Regions from separate parts of the Alcaligenes sp. WGS1538 genome, predicted to be linked through region 1. Evidence: predicted binding sites of a transcription regulator. Region 1 holds the regulator's gene; the other holds the start of a gene.
The links. Region 1 encodes LexA, which represses DNA repair genes until DNA is damaged. Its sites were predicted from a motif close to ACTGTATNNNNATACAGT; they were not measured.

Region 1 (8,890 bases):
GGCTCCATGCCCGGCAAGGTCGTGCAGAACATGAGCAAGGTGGGCGTGCGCAATCCGCTGTTCCTGCTCGACGAGATCGACAAGATGGGCGCGGACTTTCGCGGCGATCCATCCTCGGCATTGCTGGAGGTGCTGGACCCCGAACAGAACCACACCTTCCAGGATCACTACCTGGAAGTGGACTACGACCTGTCCGACGTCATGTTCGTGGCCACCAGCAATACGCTGAACATTCCGCCGGCCCTGCTGGACCGCATGGAAGTGATCCGCCTGTCCGGCTATACGGAAGACGAGAAGGTGCACATCGCCTTCGATCACCTGCTGCCCAAGCTCATGAAGAACAACGGCGTGCGCGACGGCGAACTGGTGGTCAAGGAAGAAGCGGTGCGCGACATCGTCCGCTACTACACCCGCGAAGCCGGCGTGCGTTCGCTGGAGCGCGAGATCAGCAAGATCTGCCGCAAGGTGGTGCGCAAGCTGCTGGCCGCCAATCCGCAGGCCGACAATCGTGCCGCGCGCGGCAAGGCGCTGGCGACCGAGGCCATCGTGGTCGATTCGTCCAACCTGAACGATTACCTGGGCGTGCGCCGTTTCTCGTTCGGCCTGGCCGAGAAAGAGAACAAGGTGGGGCAGGTCACAGGCCTGGCGTGGACCGAAGTGGGCGGCGATCTGCTGACCATCGAGGTGGCGGACATGCCCGGCAAGGGCAATGTGCTGCGCACCGGCTCCATCGGCGACGTCATGAAGGAGTCGGTGGAAGCGGCCCGCACCGTGGTGCGCTCGCGCGCCCAGAAGTGGGGCATTGCCGATACCGTGTTCGAGAAGCGCGACCTGCACGTGCACTTTCCTGAAGGCGCCACGCCCAAGGATGGTCCATCGGCTGGTATCGCCATCACCACGGCCATCGTCTCCAGCCTGACCGGCATTCCGGTGCGCGCCGACGTCGCCATGACGGGCGAGATTACCCTGCGCGGCGAGGTCCTGGCCATTGGCGGCCTGAAGGAAAAGCTGCTGGCGGCGCATCGGGGCGGCACCAAGACGGTGCTGATTCCCGAAGAAAACGTCAAGGACCTGGCCGAGATCCCGGACAACGTGAAAAACCACCTGGAGATCATTCCCGTGCGCTGGATCGACCGGGTTCTGGAAGTGGCCCTGCAGGACGCGGTCAAGCCGCTCAGCGACGAGGAAGTCGCTCGTCTGGCGGCCGAGGCCCTGGCTGCCAGCCGTGGTCCAGGCGCGGCTTCGGAGTCCTTCAAGCACTGATGGATGTCCATGGCGCGCCTGCTTCAAGAGAAGCGGGCGCGGCCTGGGCCTGTCAGGTCCGTAGCCGCAGGAAGTGCCCCACGCTGCGCTGCCTGCCGCGCCTTCAAGGCAATGCTTTTTTAGGGCGGCCCGGCAATAAAAAACCCGAAGTGCGAGCTTCGGGTTTTTTCATGGGTGAACGTGCGGGATCAGTGCAATGGCGTGGCGCGGATGAGGCCCACGGCCACGCCTTCCAGGGCGAGCGAGTCGGGGTCGGTAACCACGATGGGTTCGAAATCAGGGTTTTCCGGCAGCAGCAGCACCTGATTGTTCGAGCGCGACAGGCGCTTGACGGTTACTTCGTCGCCGATGCGGGCCACCACGATCTGGCCGTTGCGGGCTTCCGAGGTCTTCTTGACGGCCAGGAGGTCCCCGTCCAGGATGCCGGCGTCCCGCATGCTCAGGCCGCGCACGCGCAGCAGGTAGTCCGGCGCCTGCGAGAACAGGGTGTTGGCCACGCCGATCTCGCGTTCGATGTGTTCGGTGGCCAGGATGGGGCTGCCGGCGGCCACGCGCCCGATGATGGGCAGCAGCAGTGCGTCCGACAGACTGGCCAGCAGGCCGGGTTCGGGGGCGTCGCGCTGGTCTGCGCCCAGCAGGCGGATGCCGCGCGAGGCGCCCGCCGTCAGTTCGATGGCGCCCTTGCGCGCCAGCGCCTTGAGGTGGTCTTCAGCGGCGTTGGCCGATTTGAAGCCCAGCACCTGGGCGATCTCGGCCCGGGTGGGGGGGAAACCGGTGCGCTCGATTTCGGAGCGGATGATGTCCAGCACTTGCTGCTGGCGCGCGGTGAGCTTGACGGTCATGAGTATTGGCTGCTGAATATATATACAGTGATGATTGTGCGTTACTTGTCGCTTTTTTGCAAGGCGCAGCTTGCCTGCCGAGGTGTTTTCTGCCTTGAGCCGTCAGGGGCGGCGCTGCAGCCAGTCGGCGCGGCCTTGGGTGTACAGCACGTGCGGCGCCAGCGGATGGCCCGCGGGCAAGGCGGGGTGATCGAAAGTGCCGGGCTGGCGCCGCATGCCCAGGCGTTCCATCACGGCCTGGGAAGGCAGGTTGGGCAGCGCGGTATAGGCCACGATCTCCTCCAGGCCCAGCACGTCGAAGCCGAAGTCCAGGCTGGCGCGCGCGGCCTCGCTGGCGTAGCCCTTGCCCCAGAGTTCGGGCAGCAGGCGCCAGACCGCTTCCACGCAGGGCTGGAAAGGCAGTTCGGCCAGCGGCACGTTCAGGCCCACCATGCCGGCGAATTGACCGGTGGCGCGCACTTCCACGGCCCATTGGCCCCAGCCCTGCCGCTCGATCAAGGCCTGGCTGCGGCGGGCGATGGCATCGCTCTGGGCCCGGTCCAGGGTGGACGGATAATGACGCAATGCCTGCGGATCCGCATTGAGTCGCGCGAAGGGTTCCAGATCGGACTCCTGCCAGGGGCGCAGCAGCAGGCGAGCGGTGGTCAGGGTAAGGGCTTGGGTCATGTTCGTGTCGCCATTGCGGCAATGAAAAACGCCCTTCCGGGGAAGGGCGTTGCAGGGGCCGGAAGGGATTACTTCAGGACTTTGGCGATGGCCTGGACCACGTAGTCGATGTTCTGGCTGTTCAGGGCGGCCACGCAGATGCGGCCGCTGCTGACGGCGTAGACGCCGTGTTCGGTGCGCAGGCGCTCCACTTGTTCGGCGGTCAGGCCGGAGTAGGAGAACATGCCGCGCTGCTGCAGCACGAAATCGAAGTTCTGGGCCACGCCGTGGGCCTTGAGCTTTTCCACCAGCTGGCTGCGCATGGCGCGGATGCGGTCGCGCATGCCGGCCAGTTCGTCGGCCCAGACCTGGAACAGTTCAGGCGAGTTCAGCACGGTGGCCACCACCTTGCCGCCGTGCGTGGGCGGGTTGGAGTAGTTGGTGCGGATGACGCGCTTGACCTGGCTGAGCACGCGGGAGGTTTCGTCCTTGCTGGAGGTGATCAGTGTCAGGGCGCCCACGCGCTCGCCGTAGAGCGAGAACGACTTGGAGAAGGAGGAGCTGACCAGCATGGACAGGCCCAGGGCGGCGAACTGGCGCACGACGCTGGCGTCCTGCTCCAGGCCGTCGCCGAAGCCCTGGTAGGCGATGTCCAGGAAGGGGACAAGCTTCTGCTCCTGGATGACCTTAGCCACCTGGGCCCACTGTTCGGCGCTGGGATCCACGCCGGTGGGGTTGTGGCAGCAGGCGTGCAGCACCACGATGGATTGGGCGGGCATGGCGCGCAGGGCGGCCAGCATGCCTTCGAAGTTCAGGCCGTGGGTGGCCGCGTCGTAGTAGGCGTAGGTGCCCACCTTGAAGCCGGCGCGCTCGAACAGGGCGCGGTGGTTTTCCCAGCTGGGATCGCTGATGAACACCTGGGAATCAGGCAGGAGCTGCTTCAGGAAATCGGCGCCGATCTTCAGGGCGCCGGTGCCGCCCAGGGATTGCACCGTCAGGGCGCGACCCTCGGCGATGACGGGGGAGTCCGCGCCCAGCAGCAGGGTCTGCGCGCCCTTGTTGTAGGCGGCGATGCCTTCGATGGGCAGGTAGCTGCGGGCCGCGGCGTTGGCCGCCAGGGCGTCTTCCGCTTTCTTGACCGCCTGCAGCAGGGGGATGCGTCCCTGATCGTCGTAGTACACGCCAACGCCCAGATTGACTTTGCCGGCGCGTTCGTCGGCATTGTATTGTTCGTTCAAACCCAGAATAGGGTCGCGGGGAGCCAGTTCGACGGTTTCGAAAAGCGTTGTCATGATAATTTGGGGACGTTGCCTGAGAGTGTGGAAAAGTGGAGCATTAATGTGATAATAAGGGGTTACCCTAAAGCGTGTCTAGCATGAATTTTGAGCCTGCGTTCGTCGAATTTCCGGGTAGTCCCTTCAAGCTCTTCCAGCCCTATCCGCCGGCTGGCGATCAGCCGAGCGCGATCGATCAGCTCGTCGAAGGCATCGATGACGGATTGATGTACCAGACCCTGCTGGGGGTGACCGGGTCGGGCAAGACCTACACCATGGCCAACATCATCGCCCGCACGGGGCGCCCGGCCATCGTGCTGGCGCCCAACAAGACCCTGGCGGCCCAGCTCTACGCGGAGATGCGCGAGTTCTTCCCGCGCAATGCGGTGGAGTATTTCGTCTCCTATTACGATTACTACCAGCCCGAGGCCTACGTGCCTTCGCGCGACCTGTTCATCGAAAAGGACTCGTCCATCAACGAGCACATCGAGCAGATGCGCCTGTCGGCCACCAAGAGCCTGCTGGAGCGGGCCGACACCGTCATCGTGGGCACGGTCTCGTGCATCTACGGCATCGGCAATCCGGGTGATTACCATGCCATGGTGCTGACGCTGCGCGTGGGCGACCGCATCGCCCGCCAGGAACTGCTGGCCCGCCTGGTGGCCATGCAGTACGAGCGCAATGATCTGGATTTCCAGCGCGGCGTGTTCCGGGCGCGCGGCGAGGTCGTGGACATCTTTCCGGCGGAAAACGCCGAGCACGCCTTGCGGGTCACCTTGTTCGACGACGAACTCGAAACCCTGGAGCTGTTCGACCCCTTGACCGGCAAGGTGGTGCAGAAGCTGAACCGTTTCACGGTGTTTCCCAGCTCCCACTACGTGACGCCGCGCGACACCGTCCTGCGCGCCATCGAAAGCATCAAGCAGGAATTGCGCGAGCGGGTGGACTTCCTGGTCAAGAAAGGGCACCTGGTCGAGGCCCAGCGGCTGGAGCAGCGCACCCGCTTCGACCTTGAAATGCTGCAGGAACTGGGCTTTTGCAAGGGCATCGAGAACTATTCCCGGCATCTGTCGGGCGCAGCGCCCGGCGATCCGCCGCCGACCCTCATCGACTACCTGCCGCGCAATGCGCTGATGTTCATCGATGAAAGCCACGTCACCATAGGCCAGCTGGGCGCCATGTACCGGGGCGACCGCTCGCGCAAGGAAACGCTGGTGCAGTTCGGTTTCCGCCTGCCTTCGGCCACGGACAACCGGCCGCTCAAGCTGGAGGAGTTCGAGGCCCGCATGCCGCAGACCGTGTTTGTGTCGGCCACGCCGGCCGCCTACGAGCAGGAGCATGCGGACAATGTGGTGGAACAAGTGGTGCGGCCCACCGGCCTGGTGGACCCGGAGATCGAAGTGCGCCCGGCCACCACCCAGGTGGACGATCTGCTGGGCGAGATCAAGTTGCGCACGGCGCGTCAGGACCGTGTGCTGGTCACCACCCTGACCAAGCGCATGTCCGAGGACCTGACCGACTACCTCTCGGAAAACGGCATACGCGTGCGCTACCTGCATTCGGACATCGATACCGTGGAGCGCGCCGAGATCATCCGCGACCTGCGATTGGGCGCATTCGACGTGCTGGTGGGCATCAACCTGCTGCGCGAAGGCCTGGACATACCGGAGGTGTCGCTGGTAGCCATTCTGGACGCTGACAAGGAAGGCTTCCTGCGTTCAGAGCGCAGCCTGATCCAGACCATAGGCCGGGCGGCGCGCAACCTGCACGGCAAGGCCATCCTGTATGCGGACCAGGTCACGGATTCCATGCGCCGGGCCATCGATGAAACCGAGCGCCGCCGGGCCAAGCAGATCGCCTTCAACCTGGAGCACGGCATTACTCCGCGGGGCGTGAACAAGGCGGTGCGCGAACTGATCGACGGCGTCGTGGCGCCGGATGCGGCCGCCATGCTGCAGGAGGACGTGCCCGAGATCCTGCTCCGGGACGAGAAGGCGGCGGCCCGCGAAATCAAGCGCCTGGAAAAAGCGATGATGGACCACGCCCGCAACCTGGAGTTCGAACAGGCGGCGGCGGCGCGCGACAAGCTGCAGCGCCTGAAGGACAAACTGCTGTTGGGATGAACCTTGTTGCAGCAAGATTAAAAGCGGAGCTGGCCTTGGCGCGGCTCCGTTTTTTGTTGTGTATGTGCAACTATCCGGCCGCTTTGTTCGTCCGGCCTCGGGATGAGGAGGCCTGGGCGACGATGGCTGTGAGCCGATCCGGCGCGCCGCCCTCTGGAACGAGGCTCGTCCGGCAGGCGGCTGCTACCGGGCATATTTGTCCTGGTGCGAAAAAAATCAGCGCTTCAACCACGGCCCTGAACGTGCGCGGCGAGTCTCCCGGGAAGCGTCGCAGGCCAACGGGGCTGCGGGCTGGGGGCTTTTTGCGGCTTGCCTTATTTGGGGTTTTCCCTCAGACTTTTAAGAATTATGAGTAAGGTTCTTTTCGTCTGTACGGGAAATATCTGTCGCTCTCCCAGCGCTGAAGGCGTCTTGCGCCGCCTGGTGAACGAGGCCAGTCTTTCCGAGCTCATCCAGGTGGATTCGGCCGCCACGCATGGCTTTCACGTGGGCGAGCATCCCGACACACGGGCCCAGCTGGCGGCCCGAAAGCGCGGCTACGACATCTCCGCCTACCAGGCCCGCCAGGTGCGCCGCGAAGACTTCCGCGACTTCGACCTTATTCTCAGCATGGATTGGGAAAATCACGCCGCCTTGCAGCAGATGTGTCCCAAGATCTATCGCCACAAGCTGATGCTGCTGATGCGCTTTGCCACCGATCACGAAGCCGCCACGGTGCCCGATCCCTATTACGGCGGGCAGGAAGGCTTCAACAAGGTCCTGGACTATCTGGAGGACGCCTGCCAGGGCGTGTTCGAGCAGGTGCGCAAGCGCATCCCTAGTTGCCAGGCTGCCTGACACCTGGCTGAACCCCTCAGTATAAGTGTAAAAATAGACAGGCAAGGCACGGTAGTTTCCCTTGTATTTGCTATACTGGACCAAATTGGTCGGATTTGCGCTTGCGCATCCGGCCGCTTTAGCCTTTGGCAAGGAAACTATCATGCGTTTGACGACAAAAGGGCGTTTCGCCGTGACCGCGATGATCGATCTTGCGCTGCGCCAGCAAAGTGGACCCGTGACGCTCGCTGGAATCAGCCAGCGGCAGGGTATTTCGCTGTCCTACCTGGAACAACTGTTTGGCAAGCTGCGCCGCCACGAACTGGTGGACAGCGTGCGCGGGCCGGGCGGCGGGTATACGCTGGCCCGCCTGGCGCGGCACATCACCGTGGCGGACATCGTGTTCGCCGTGGATGAGCCGGTGGACGCCACCCAGTGCGGCGGCAAAGGCAATTGCAAGCAGGGCGGCAACGGCCTGAAGGGCGAATGCATGACGCACGAGCTTTGGGCCACGCTTAGTCGTAAAATGGTGGATTATCTGGATTCCGTCTCGCTGCAGGACCTGGTGGACCAGCAGCGCCTGCGCCAGCTCAAGCAGGCCGCCCAGGAGGCGGGCCATCCGGAAGAATGCACCTTGCAGGCTGGCTAGAGCCGCCAGTCCGGAGTATCGTATGACCCAAGCTCAGCGCATCTACATGGATTATTCGGCCACCACGCCGGTGGACCCGCGCGTGGCCGACGCCATGATTCCCTGGCTGACCGAGCGTTTCGGCAACCCGGCCTCCAACAGCCATCCGTACGGATGGGACGCCGAAGAGGCGGTCGAGCAGGCCCGTCGCCAGGTGGCCGCCCTGGTGGGCGCGGAGCCGCGCGAGCTGGTCTGGACCTCCGGCGCCACGGAATCCATCAACCTGGCGCTCAAGGGCGCGGCGCAGTTCTACCAGTCCAAGGGCCGCCACATCATCACGGTGCGCACCGAGCACAAGGCCGTCCTGGACACCTGCCATGCCCTGGAGGAACAGGGCTTCGAGGTCACCTTCCTGGATGTGCTGCCCAACGGGCTGGTGGACGCCCGGGCTTTCGAGCAGGCCATCCGCCCGGACACCATCCTCGTCTCGGTCATGCTGGTCAACAACGAGATCGGCGTGATCCAGGACGTGCAGGCGCTGGGCGCCATCTGCCGCGAGCATAAGGTGCTGTTCCATGTGGACGCCGCGCAGGCAACCGGCAAAGTGGCCATCAATCTGCAGGAATGGCCGGTGGACCTGATGTCCATGTCGGCCCACAAGACCTACGGTCCCAAGGGCGTGGGCGCGCTGTATGTGCGCCGCAAGCCGGCCGTGCGCCTGAAGGCGCAGATCCACGGCGGCGGACACGAACGCGGATTCCGCTCGGGCACCCTGGCGACCCACCAGATCGTGGGCATGGGCCGGGCCTTCGAGCTGGCCGGGCAGGAAATGGAGCAGGAGGGCCGGCGCATCCGCGCACTGCGAGATCGCCTGTGGGCCGGCCTGCGGCAGATTCCCGACCTGTACCTGAACGGCGACCTGGACCAGCGCGTGCCGCACAACCTGAACATCAGCGTGGATCACATCGAGGGCGAGGCCCTGATGATGTCGCTCACCGAACTGGCCGTCTCCAGCGGATCGGCCTGCACCTCGGCCAGCCTGGAGCCATCCTATGTGCTCAAGGCGCTGGGGCGCAGCGACCAGTTGGCGCACAGCTCCCTGCGCATCAGCCTGGGGCGCTTCACCACCGAGCAGGACGTGGATGCGACCATTGCGGCCATCCGCGCCAAGGTCGAGCACTTGCGCGCCATCTCGCCCCTGTGGGACGAGGCCGTGCAGGCCTGAAGACGGCGGAATACGACAATGGCATACAGCAAAACCGTCATGGATCACTTTATGCACCCTCGTCATGTGGGTGT
Region 2 (8,890 bases), 1.5 Mb from region 1:
CGGTGTGCCAGCGTGATCAAGACATGGAGCGCAGTGACCCAAGGCCATGGCGCCTTCACAAAGACCATTCTTGCCATTGCTTAGCCGACCCCAAGCTTCCCCTGCTTCTGAACAGGTAGAGCCCCCCTGTGAATTCATCAAGGAAGAGCCCGTATTCACGGCTCGCTGCGACCCTCCTGCACCGCATGGCAGGCCACTTCGTGCCCGGCGGTGTCCAGCAGCGCCGGCGCCTCGCGGCGGCAGCGTTCGTTGGCCAGGGGACAGCGCGGATGGAAGGTGCAGCCCGAGGGCGGGTTCAGCGGGTTGGGCACTTCGCCGGCCACCGGGATGCGGCTCTTGCCGGCTCCGCTCATGTCGGGAATGGCGCCCAGCAGCATGCGCGTGTAGGGGTGGCGCGGCTGCGAGAACAAGGCATCGCGGCCGGCGATCTCCACGATGCGGCCCAGGTACATCACGCCCACCCGGTCGGCCACGTGGTGCACCACGGCCAGGTTGTGGGAGATGAACAGATAGGTCAGGCCCAGCTCGCGCTGCAGGTCCTTCATCAGGTTGAGCACCTGGGCCTGGACCGAGACGTCCAGGGCCGAGGTCGGCTCGTCGCAGACGATGAACTCGGGCTGCATGGCCAGGGCGCGCGCAATGGAGATGCGCTGGCGCTGGCCGCCCGAGAACTGGTGCGGATAGCGCTGCGCATCCGCCGGGCTCAGGCCGACCTGGGTCAGCAGCTCGCCCACCTTCTGTTCCTGCTCCTGGGCCGTCAGGCGCGTGTGCGTGACCAGCGGCTCGGCGATGATGCGGCCCACGCGCCAGCGCGGATTCAGGCTGGCGTAGGGATCCTGGAAGATCATCTGGCGGCGTTTGCGCATGGCCTGCAGCTCGGCCTTGTCCATGGACTGGATGGACTTGCCGTCAAAGCGGATGTCGCCGCGCGTCAGTGAATACAGGCCCGTCAGCAGGCGCGCCACGGTGGACTTGCCGCAGCCGGACTCGCCCACCAGGGCCAGGGTCTCGCCCTTGTTCAGGGTGAAGCTCACCCCGTCCACGGCGCGCAGGCTGACCTTGGGCTTGCGGTACACCAGGCGCTCGAGCAGCGGCGGCGAGACGTCGAACCAGCAGGCGGCGTCCTCGACGTGGACCAGGGCTTGATGGGAGGTGCTCATGCGGGCTCCTGTTCATGCAGCCAACAGGCCGCCAGCGTTTGTGGGGGAACGGGCATCAGTTCGGGGCGCTCGCGCAGGCAACGCTCCATGCGGCGGCTGCAGCGCGGATTGAAGGCGCAGCCCGGCGGGATGGCGTTCAGGCGCGGCATGCTGCCGGGGATCTGCTCCAGGCGCTCCAGCTGGGCGTGCAGGTTGGGGATGGAGCGCATCAGGCCCGCGGTATAGGGATGGCTGGGCTTCTGGATCACGTCCTGCACCGGGCCGATCTCGATGACGCGCCCGGCGTACATGACGGCCACGCGGTCCGCCGTCTCGGCGATCACGCCCATGTCGTGCGTGATCAGCATCACGGCCGTGCCCTGCGAGCGGCACAGCTTCTTGAGCAGGTCGATGATCTGCGCCTGGATGGACACGTCCAGCGCGGTGGTGGGCTCGTCGGCCACGATCAGCTTGGGCTCGGCCGCCAGGGCCAGGGCGATCACCACGCGCTGGCGCATGCCGCCGGAGAACTGGTGCGGGTAGTGGTCGATGCGCTCGCGCGCGGCCGGGATGCCGGTGGCCTCCAGCAGCTCGATGGCTCGTTCGCGCGCCTGCTTCCAGGATAGCGGCAGGTGCGTCACGATGGTCTCGGCAAGCTGCCGGCCTACGGTGTACAGCGGGTTGAGCGAGGTCAGCGGGTCCTGGAAGATGGCGCCGATCTGGCGGCCGCGCACCTTGCGCATCTGTTCTTCGTCCAGATTGTCGATGCGCTGGCCGTCCAGCAGTATCTGGCCGCCGCTGATGCGTCCCGGCGCATCGAGCAGGCCGATGATGGAGGAGCCGGTCAGGGACTTGCCGGCGCCCGATTCCCCCACCACGCCCAGCACTTCGCCGGCGCTGATGGAGAACGACACATGATCGAGCGCATGCAGCACGCCATGCCGGGTCGGGAATTCGACGCACAGGTCTTGGACAGTCAATAAGGCAGTCATGGTTCAGTTCAGTTTGGGGTTCAGGGCGTCGCGCAGCCAATCGCCCAGCAGGTTGACCGACAGCACTAGTAGCACCAGCATGGCGCCGGGGAAGATGGTGATCCACCACTCGCCGGAGAACAGGAAGTCGTTGCCGATGCGGATCAGGGTGCCCAGCGAGGGCGAGGTGGCCGGCACCCCCACGCCCAGGAAGGACAGGGTGGCCTCGGTGATGATGGCGGTGGCCAGGTGCACGGTGGCCAGCACCAGCACGGGCCCCGTCACGTTGGGCAGCACGTGGCTGAACATGATGCGCGGCGCGGACACGCCGATGACGCGCGCGGCCTGGACGTACTCGCGGTTCTTCTCCACCAGCGTGGAGCCGCGCACGGTGCGGGCGTACTGCGGCCAGCCGGCCAGGGCGATGGCCCCGATCAGCACCGGGAAGGCGATGGCATCGTGCATGTTCAGCGGGAAGACGGCGCGCGCAACGCCGTCGATCAGCAGCGCGATCAGGATGGCCGGGAAGGACAGCTGCACGTCGGCCACCCGCATGATGAAGGCATCCACGCGTCCGCCCGCGTAGCCGGCGACCAGGCCCAGCACGATGCCCGCGAGCATGGACAGAAGCACCGAGGCCAGGCCGATCAACAGCGAGGTGCGCGTGCCGTACAGCAGGGCGGAATACAGGTCCCGGCCCTGGCTGTCGGTGCCCAGCAGGTAGCGGGCCTCGCCGTCGGCGGCCCAGACGGGCGGCTTGAGCGCGTCGATCAGGTTGATGGAGGCCAGGTCGAAGGGGTCGAAGGGCGCTATCCAGCGGGCGCCCAGGGCGCCGATGAACAGCAGCAGCGTAAGGATGGTGGCCGCGACGGCCATGGGGGAATGGCGCCACGACCAGACCAGGTCGCTGTTCCAGGCGCGTTTCAGGCTGGCGCTCATGTCAATGCCCCTTGGCGCCCGACAACTGGGAGCGCAGACGCGGATCGACCAGGAAGTACAGCAGGTCGACCAGCAGGTTGATGATGACGAAGACCAGGGCGATCAGGCACAGGTAGGCCGCCATGACAGGGATGTCGGCGAACTGCACGGCCTGGATGAAGAGCAGGCCCATGCCCGGCCACTGGAAGACGGTTTCGGTCACGATGGCGAAGGCGATGATGCCGCCCAGCTGCAGTCCGGTGATGGTGATGACCGGCACCATGGTGTTCTTCAGGGCGTGTCCGAAGTGGATGGCGCGCCGCGAAAGGCCGCGGGCGCGGGCGAACTTGATGTAGTCGGCGCGCAGCACTTCCAGCATCTCCGAGCGTACCAGGCGCAGGATGAGCGTGAGCTGGAACAGGCACAGGGTGATGGCCGGCAGGATGAGGTGCTTGATGCCGTCCCAGGTCAGCAGGCCCGTGCTCCACCAGCCCAGGCGCACCACCTCGCCTCGGCCGTAGCTGGGCAGCCAGCCCAGCAGCACGGAAAAGACCAGGATCAGCAATATGCCGATCAGGAAGGTGGGCAGCGAGATGCCCAGCAGGGAGAAGGCCAGCACGCTCTGGGCGAGGAAGCCGTTGCGTTTCAGGGCGGTGTATACCCCCAGCGGCAGGCCTATGAGCAGGGCCAGGAAGGCGGCCACCACGGACAGCTCCACGGTGGCGGGCAGGCGTTCCTTGAGCAGTGTGGAGACCGGCTGGGCCTGGCGCAGCGACAGGCCGAACTCGCCCTGCACCGCCTGGCTCACGAAGCGGGTGAACTGCACGGGCGCGGGCTGGTCCAGCCCGAGGCTGGCGCGCAACTGGATGCGATCCTGTTCAGTGGCGTCCTGGCCCAGCATGATGGTGACCGGATCGCCGATGTAGCGGAAAAGCACGAAGGCCAGCAGGCTGACCGTCAGCATGACGAGGACCGCCTGGATCAGGCGGCGGATGATGAATACCAGCATAGGCTGCTCCTGGTGGAATGCGAGGATCACTCGCGACCCCAGTGTTGTCTTTATAGTTTGAATTCGTCCATGGATTGCGCAATGGGGGGCATGGCTCCCTGCGGCGGCAGGACAGGTGCGCCGCCCCGGATGCGGGGCGGGCGCGGGACGGGTTTACTTGATGGTCACCCACTGGGCGGACAGGCGGTTGTCGGCGCGGTGGATCACGTCCACGTTCTTGGCCATGGCCCAGGGAATGATCTGGTCGTGCAGGGGAATGTGGCCGAATTCCTTGGCGTGGATCTCCAGGACCTTGTGGATGGCCGCGTCGCGCTTGGCGGTGTCGGTCTCGGTCTTGATCTGGTCGATCAGCTTGTCCACCTCGGCGTTCTCGTAGTTGCCGAAGTTGAAGGAGCCGTCGGCGCCTTCGCCCTTGCTGTGCATCAGGCTTTGCAGGGTGTACAGGGCGTCGAAGGTGGGCACGCCCCAGCCGAACAGGTAGGCGCTGGTGTCGTAGTTCTGCACCTTGGGGAAGTAGGTGGCGCGCGGCATGGCGTTCAGGCTGGCCTTGACGCCGGCCTTGGCCCACATGCCCACCACGGCCTGGCAGATGGCCTCATCGTTGATGTAGCGGTTGTTCGGGCAGTCCAGCGTGAAGGACAGGGAGTTCTCGTAGCCGGCGTCCTTGAGCAGTTGCTTGGCCTTGTCCAGGTCGTAGGGCACGCGCTGGGCCAGCTCCTTGGTCCAGCCATGGACCTGGGGCGCGATCATGGTGCCGGTGGGGGCGGAGGAGCCGCGCATCACGGCCTTCTTGATGGCCTCGGTATCGATGGCCAGGTACAGGGCCTCGCGCACGCGCTGGTCGGCAAAGGGGTTCTTGCCCTTGATGGTGCTGTACTTCAGTTCGGGACTCTTCTGGTCCAGGCCCAGGAAGATGGTGCGGTATTCGTTGCCTTCCACGATCTTGGCCTGCTGGCGCAGGCGCTGCAGGTCCTGGGCGGGCGGGTCCAGCACCAGGTCCACTTCGCCCGAGAGCAGGGCCGCCGTGCGGGTGGCGTTCTGCTTGATCGGGGTGTAGATCACTTCGGTGACATTGCCGATCTTCTTGTCCTTGTTCCACCATTGCTCGTTTTCCACGAAGACGGTGCGCACGTCCACTTCACGCGACTTCAGCTTGTAGGGGCCGGTTCCGTTGGTGTTGCGCGCGGAATAGGTTTCCTCGTTCTTGTTGAAGTCCTGCGGCTGGGCGGCGTTGTTCTTTTCCGACCAGTCCTTGTTCATGATGAACACGTTGGTCAATTGGCGCAGCAGCACGGGGTTGGGGGCGGTGGTGATGATGTCCACCGTGTGCTCGTCCACCTTCACGGCCTTGTCGATGCCGTTCACGTAGGCCTTGAAGTTGGAGGTGGGCGCCAGGGCGCGATGGATGGAGAACACCACGTCGTCGGCCGAGAAGGGTTCGCCGTTGTGGAATTTCACGCCTTCGCGCAGCTTGAAGCGCCAGACGGTGGGTTCGCGCTGCTCCCAGGACGTGGCCAGCGAAGGCACGATCTTGAAGTCCTTGTCGTAATCCACCAGCGGCTCGTACACATAGGAACTGCCGGTGATGATGAGGTTTTCATTCTGGGCGTGCGGGTCCAGGGTCATGAAGTCGCCCTGGCTGGACCATCTCAGCGTTTTGGCATGGCCGGCCAGGGGTACGGCGACCAGGGCCGCCAGTGCGGCGGCCAATAGTGTTTTTTTCATGAAAACCTCCTTGTGGGGTGTGTGGTTCGCTGACGAGTGGCTGCATAGTATATGAGCCACACAAGCCGACTCAATACGTAATTTCAGCTATAAGTCAGATAAGCTCATTACATGATTTCAGTGAAAAGCTCGTTTTATGTAATTTAGTGACCTGGGTCAACCATCGGTTCATTCAGCCGGGCGCCCGGTCTTGGCGCTACAATGGTGTCTATATATACAGTATGGAGGCTGGCCAAGGCCCAGGCGCAGGGGATGGAATCGCTTGACCGACGCATCGCGCACGTGGACATGGATGCGTTCTACGCCTCCGTGGAGCTTTTGCGCTACCCGCATCTGCGCGGCCTGCCCGTGGTCATCGGCGGGCGCAGCACGCAGGCGCCGCGCCAGTTGCCCGACGGCAGCTGGCATCTGGCACGCCTGGGGGATTATGTCGGGCGCGGGGTGGTCACCACCTCCACCTACGAAGCGCGCCAGTTGGGCGTGTTCTCCGCCATGGGCCTGATGAAGGCGGCCCAGCTGGCGCCCCAGGCCATCCTGCTGCCGGCCGACTTCCACGCCTATCGCCATTTCTCGCGCCTGTTCAAGCAGGCCGTGGCCACAGTGTCCGATCGCATCGAGGACCGCGGCATCGACGAGATCTACGTGGACCTCAGCCACAGGACCGAAGACAGCCTGGTCCTGGCCGAGCAGATCCGTCACGCCGTCAACCAGGCCACGGGCCTGACCTGTTCGGTGGGCGTCACGCCCAACAAGCTGCTGTCCAAGATCGCCTCCGAGCTGAACAAGCCCAACGGTGCCTGCGTGCTGACCATGGAGGACGTGCCCACGCGCATCTGGCCCATGTCGGTGGGCAAGATCAACGGCATTGGCCCCAAGTCCTTCCAGAAGCTGGCGGGGCTGGGCATACACCAGATCGGCGAACTGGCCGCCGCCCCGGCCGAGCTGCTGCAGGAGCATTTCGGCCTGCGCTACGCCCGGTGGCTGATGGCTGTCTCCCGGGGCCAGGACGAGCGGCCCCTGTCCACCGAACGCACTCCGAAGTCCACCAGTCGCGAAACCACCTTCGAGCGCGACCTGCACGTGCGCCAGGACCGCGCCCGCCTGTCGGCCGTGCTGCAGGCCTTGTGCGAGCAGCTGGAGCAGGACCTGCGCAAGTCCGGCATGTGCGCCCAGACCATAGGCGTCAAACTCAAGTTCGAGGACTTCAAGATCGTCACCCGCGACCTGTCCCTGCCCGTGCCGGTGCTGGCGTCCGAGGCCATCCTGGCTGCCGCGCGCCAGAACCTGAAGCGCGCCGTGCTGGACCGGCGCCTGCGCCTGCTGGGCGTCAAGGCCAGCGCCCTGCTGCCCATCAGCGAGCTGCCCCCGGAGCAGCCCCGCCAACTGAACCTGGACGGCCTGTTCTAGCTGCCAGGCCCGTCGGCGCGCGGCTTGCGGCCGGCCCGGGCGCTCCGTTTGTGCCGGAAAAGGGACAATCGGCGGCCGGAAGGCAATTGTCCCAGGCTCAAGCGTTCCGGTCGGGGCAGGCTGCGTTAGAATTGGCTTGTCCAGCCGCCGGGCTGGTTTATTTTTTCTTCTTTGATCAAGGTTTGCCGTTATGGAATTCGATCGGGCCGGTGTACGTGCATTAATGGAAATTACCCAGCGTCCGGAGTTGGTTTTCGTGCGAGGAGAAGGTTCCTGGCTGGAAGACCACAACGGCAAGCGATACCTGGACACGGTCCAGGGCTGGGCGGTGAACGCGCTGGGCCACAGCCCCGCCGGCGTCATCAAGGCGATCAACGAGCAGGCCGCCAAGCTGATCAATCCCTCGCCCGCCTTCTACAACGAGCCCTCCATCGAGCTGGCCAAGCGCATCGTCACGCACTCCTGCTTTGACCGCGTGTTCTTCGCCAACAGCGGCGCCGAGGCCAACGAAGGCGCGATCAAGCTGGCCCGCAAGTGGGGCCAGCTGAACAAGGACGGCGCCTACAAGATCATCACCTTCGACCATTCCTTCCATGGCCGCACCCTGGCCACCATGTCCGCCTCCGGCAAGCCCGGCTGGGATCGCCTGTTCGCGCCCCAGGTGGAGGGCTTCCCCAAGGCCGAACTGAACAACCTGGAATCGGTCCGCGCCCTGATCGACGACAAGACCGTGGGCATCATGCTGGAGCCCGTACAGGGCGAGGCCGGCGTCATTCCCGCCACGGCGGAGTTCCTGCAGGGCCTGCGCACCCTGGCCGACGAACATAAAGTGCTGCTGATCGTGGACGAGGTGCAGACCGGCATGGGCCGCACCGGCACGCTGTTCGCCTACGAACAGGCCGGCATCCGTCCCGACATCATGACCCTGGGCAAGGGCATCGGCGGCGGCGTGCCGCTGTCGGCGCTGTGCGCCCGCGAGGAAGTGGCCTGCTTCCAGCCCGGCGACCAGGGCGGCACCTACAACGGCAACCCTCTCATGACCGCCGCCGGCGTGGCCGTGTTCGACGAACTGACCTCGCCCGGCTTCCTGGACGCGGTCAACGCCCGCGCCCGGCAACTGTCCGAGGGCCTGCTGGCCATCAGCGCTAAGTGGGGCATGCAGGGCGAGCGCGGCTCCGGCCTGCTGCGCGCCCTGATCCTGGACCAGGATGACGGTCCGGCCATCGTCAACGCCGCCCGCGAGCGCGCGCCCGAAGGCATGCTGCTCAATTCGCCCCGCCCCAATCTGCTGCGCTTCATGCCCGCCCTGAACATCACGTCCCAGGAAATCGACCTGATGCTGGCCTGGCTGGACGAACTGCTGGTGCAGGTGCGCGGCTAAGTCCCCGCTGCCTTCCCGGAAAAACCCGCCTCCTCGGCGGGTTTTTTCTTGCGCGCCCGGCATGGGCGCGGGCGGTCCGTGCCGGAAGCGGACAGACGCCGCCCCACATCATGCGGTTTCTGGATAGTTTGGCGGCGTATCGATTCCTAGAATGAAGTCCGGCATCACGCCATCATTTCAACAGGAGACAAACACATGGAACAGACCGTCGACAAGTACATCGAGGTGGAACGGCGTTTGGATCAGGTGCGGGACCAGTTTGCGCTGGTGGAGGGCCATTTCGACACGTCGGAAGAGACCTCGCCGTGGATTCCCTTCATCCCCAACATCTGGCTGCGCC

Region 2: the regulator LexA is predicted to act here: its motif matches at 5,966-5,983, upstream of dinB (DNA polymerase IV).

What each region holds. Positions count from the first base shown of each region.
Region 1 is NZ_CP171109.1:1,586,073-1,594,962, forward strand. It holds gene lon (endopeptidase La) at 1-1,263, shown strand, start outside; gene lexA (transcriptional repressor LexA) at 1,452-2,105, opposite strand; gene ACF3ND_RS07475 (GNAT family N-acetyltransferase) at 2,208-2,771, opposite strand; gene ACF3ND_RS07480 (aromatic amino acid transaminase) at 2,840-4,042, opposite strand; gene uvrB (excinuclease ABC subunit UvrB) at 4,126-6,147, shown strand; gene ACF3ND_RS07490 (low molecular weight protein-tyrosine-phosphatase) at 6,493-6,984, shown strand; gene iscR (Fe-S cluster assembly transcriptional regulator IscR) at 7,127-7,612, shown strand; gene ACF3ND_RS07500 (IscS subfamily cysteine desulfurase) at 7,635-8,816, shown strand; gene ACF3ND_RS07505 (iron-sulfur cluster assembly scaffold protein) at 8,835-8,890, shown strand, end outside.
Region 2 is NZ_CP171109.1:67,143-76,032, forward strand. It holds gene ACF3ND_RS00320 (ABC transporter ATP-binding protein) at 156-1,160, opposite strand; gene ACF3ND_RS00325 (ABC transporter ATP-binding protein) at 1,157-2,131, opposite strand; gene ACF3ND_RS00330 (ABC transporter permease) at 2,135-3,049, opposite strand; gene ACF3ND_RS00335 (ABC transporter permease) at 3,051-4,037, opposite strand; gene ACF3ND_RS00340 (ABC transporter substrate-binding protein) at 4,191-5,762, opposite strand; gene dinB (DNA polymerase IV) at 6,015-7,169, shown strand; gene ACF3ND_RS00350 (acetylornithine transaminase) at 7,360-8,550, shown strand; gene ACF3ND_RS00355 (2,4'-dihydroxyacetophenone dioxygenase family protein) at 8,746-8,890, shown strand, end outside.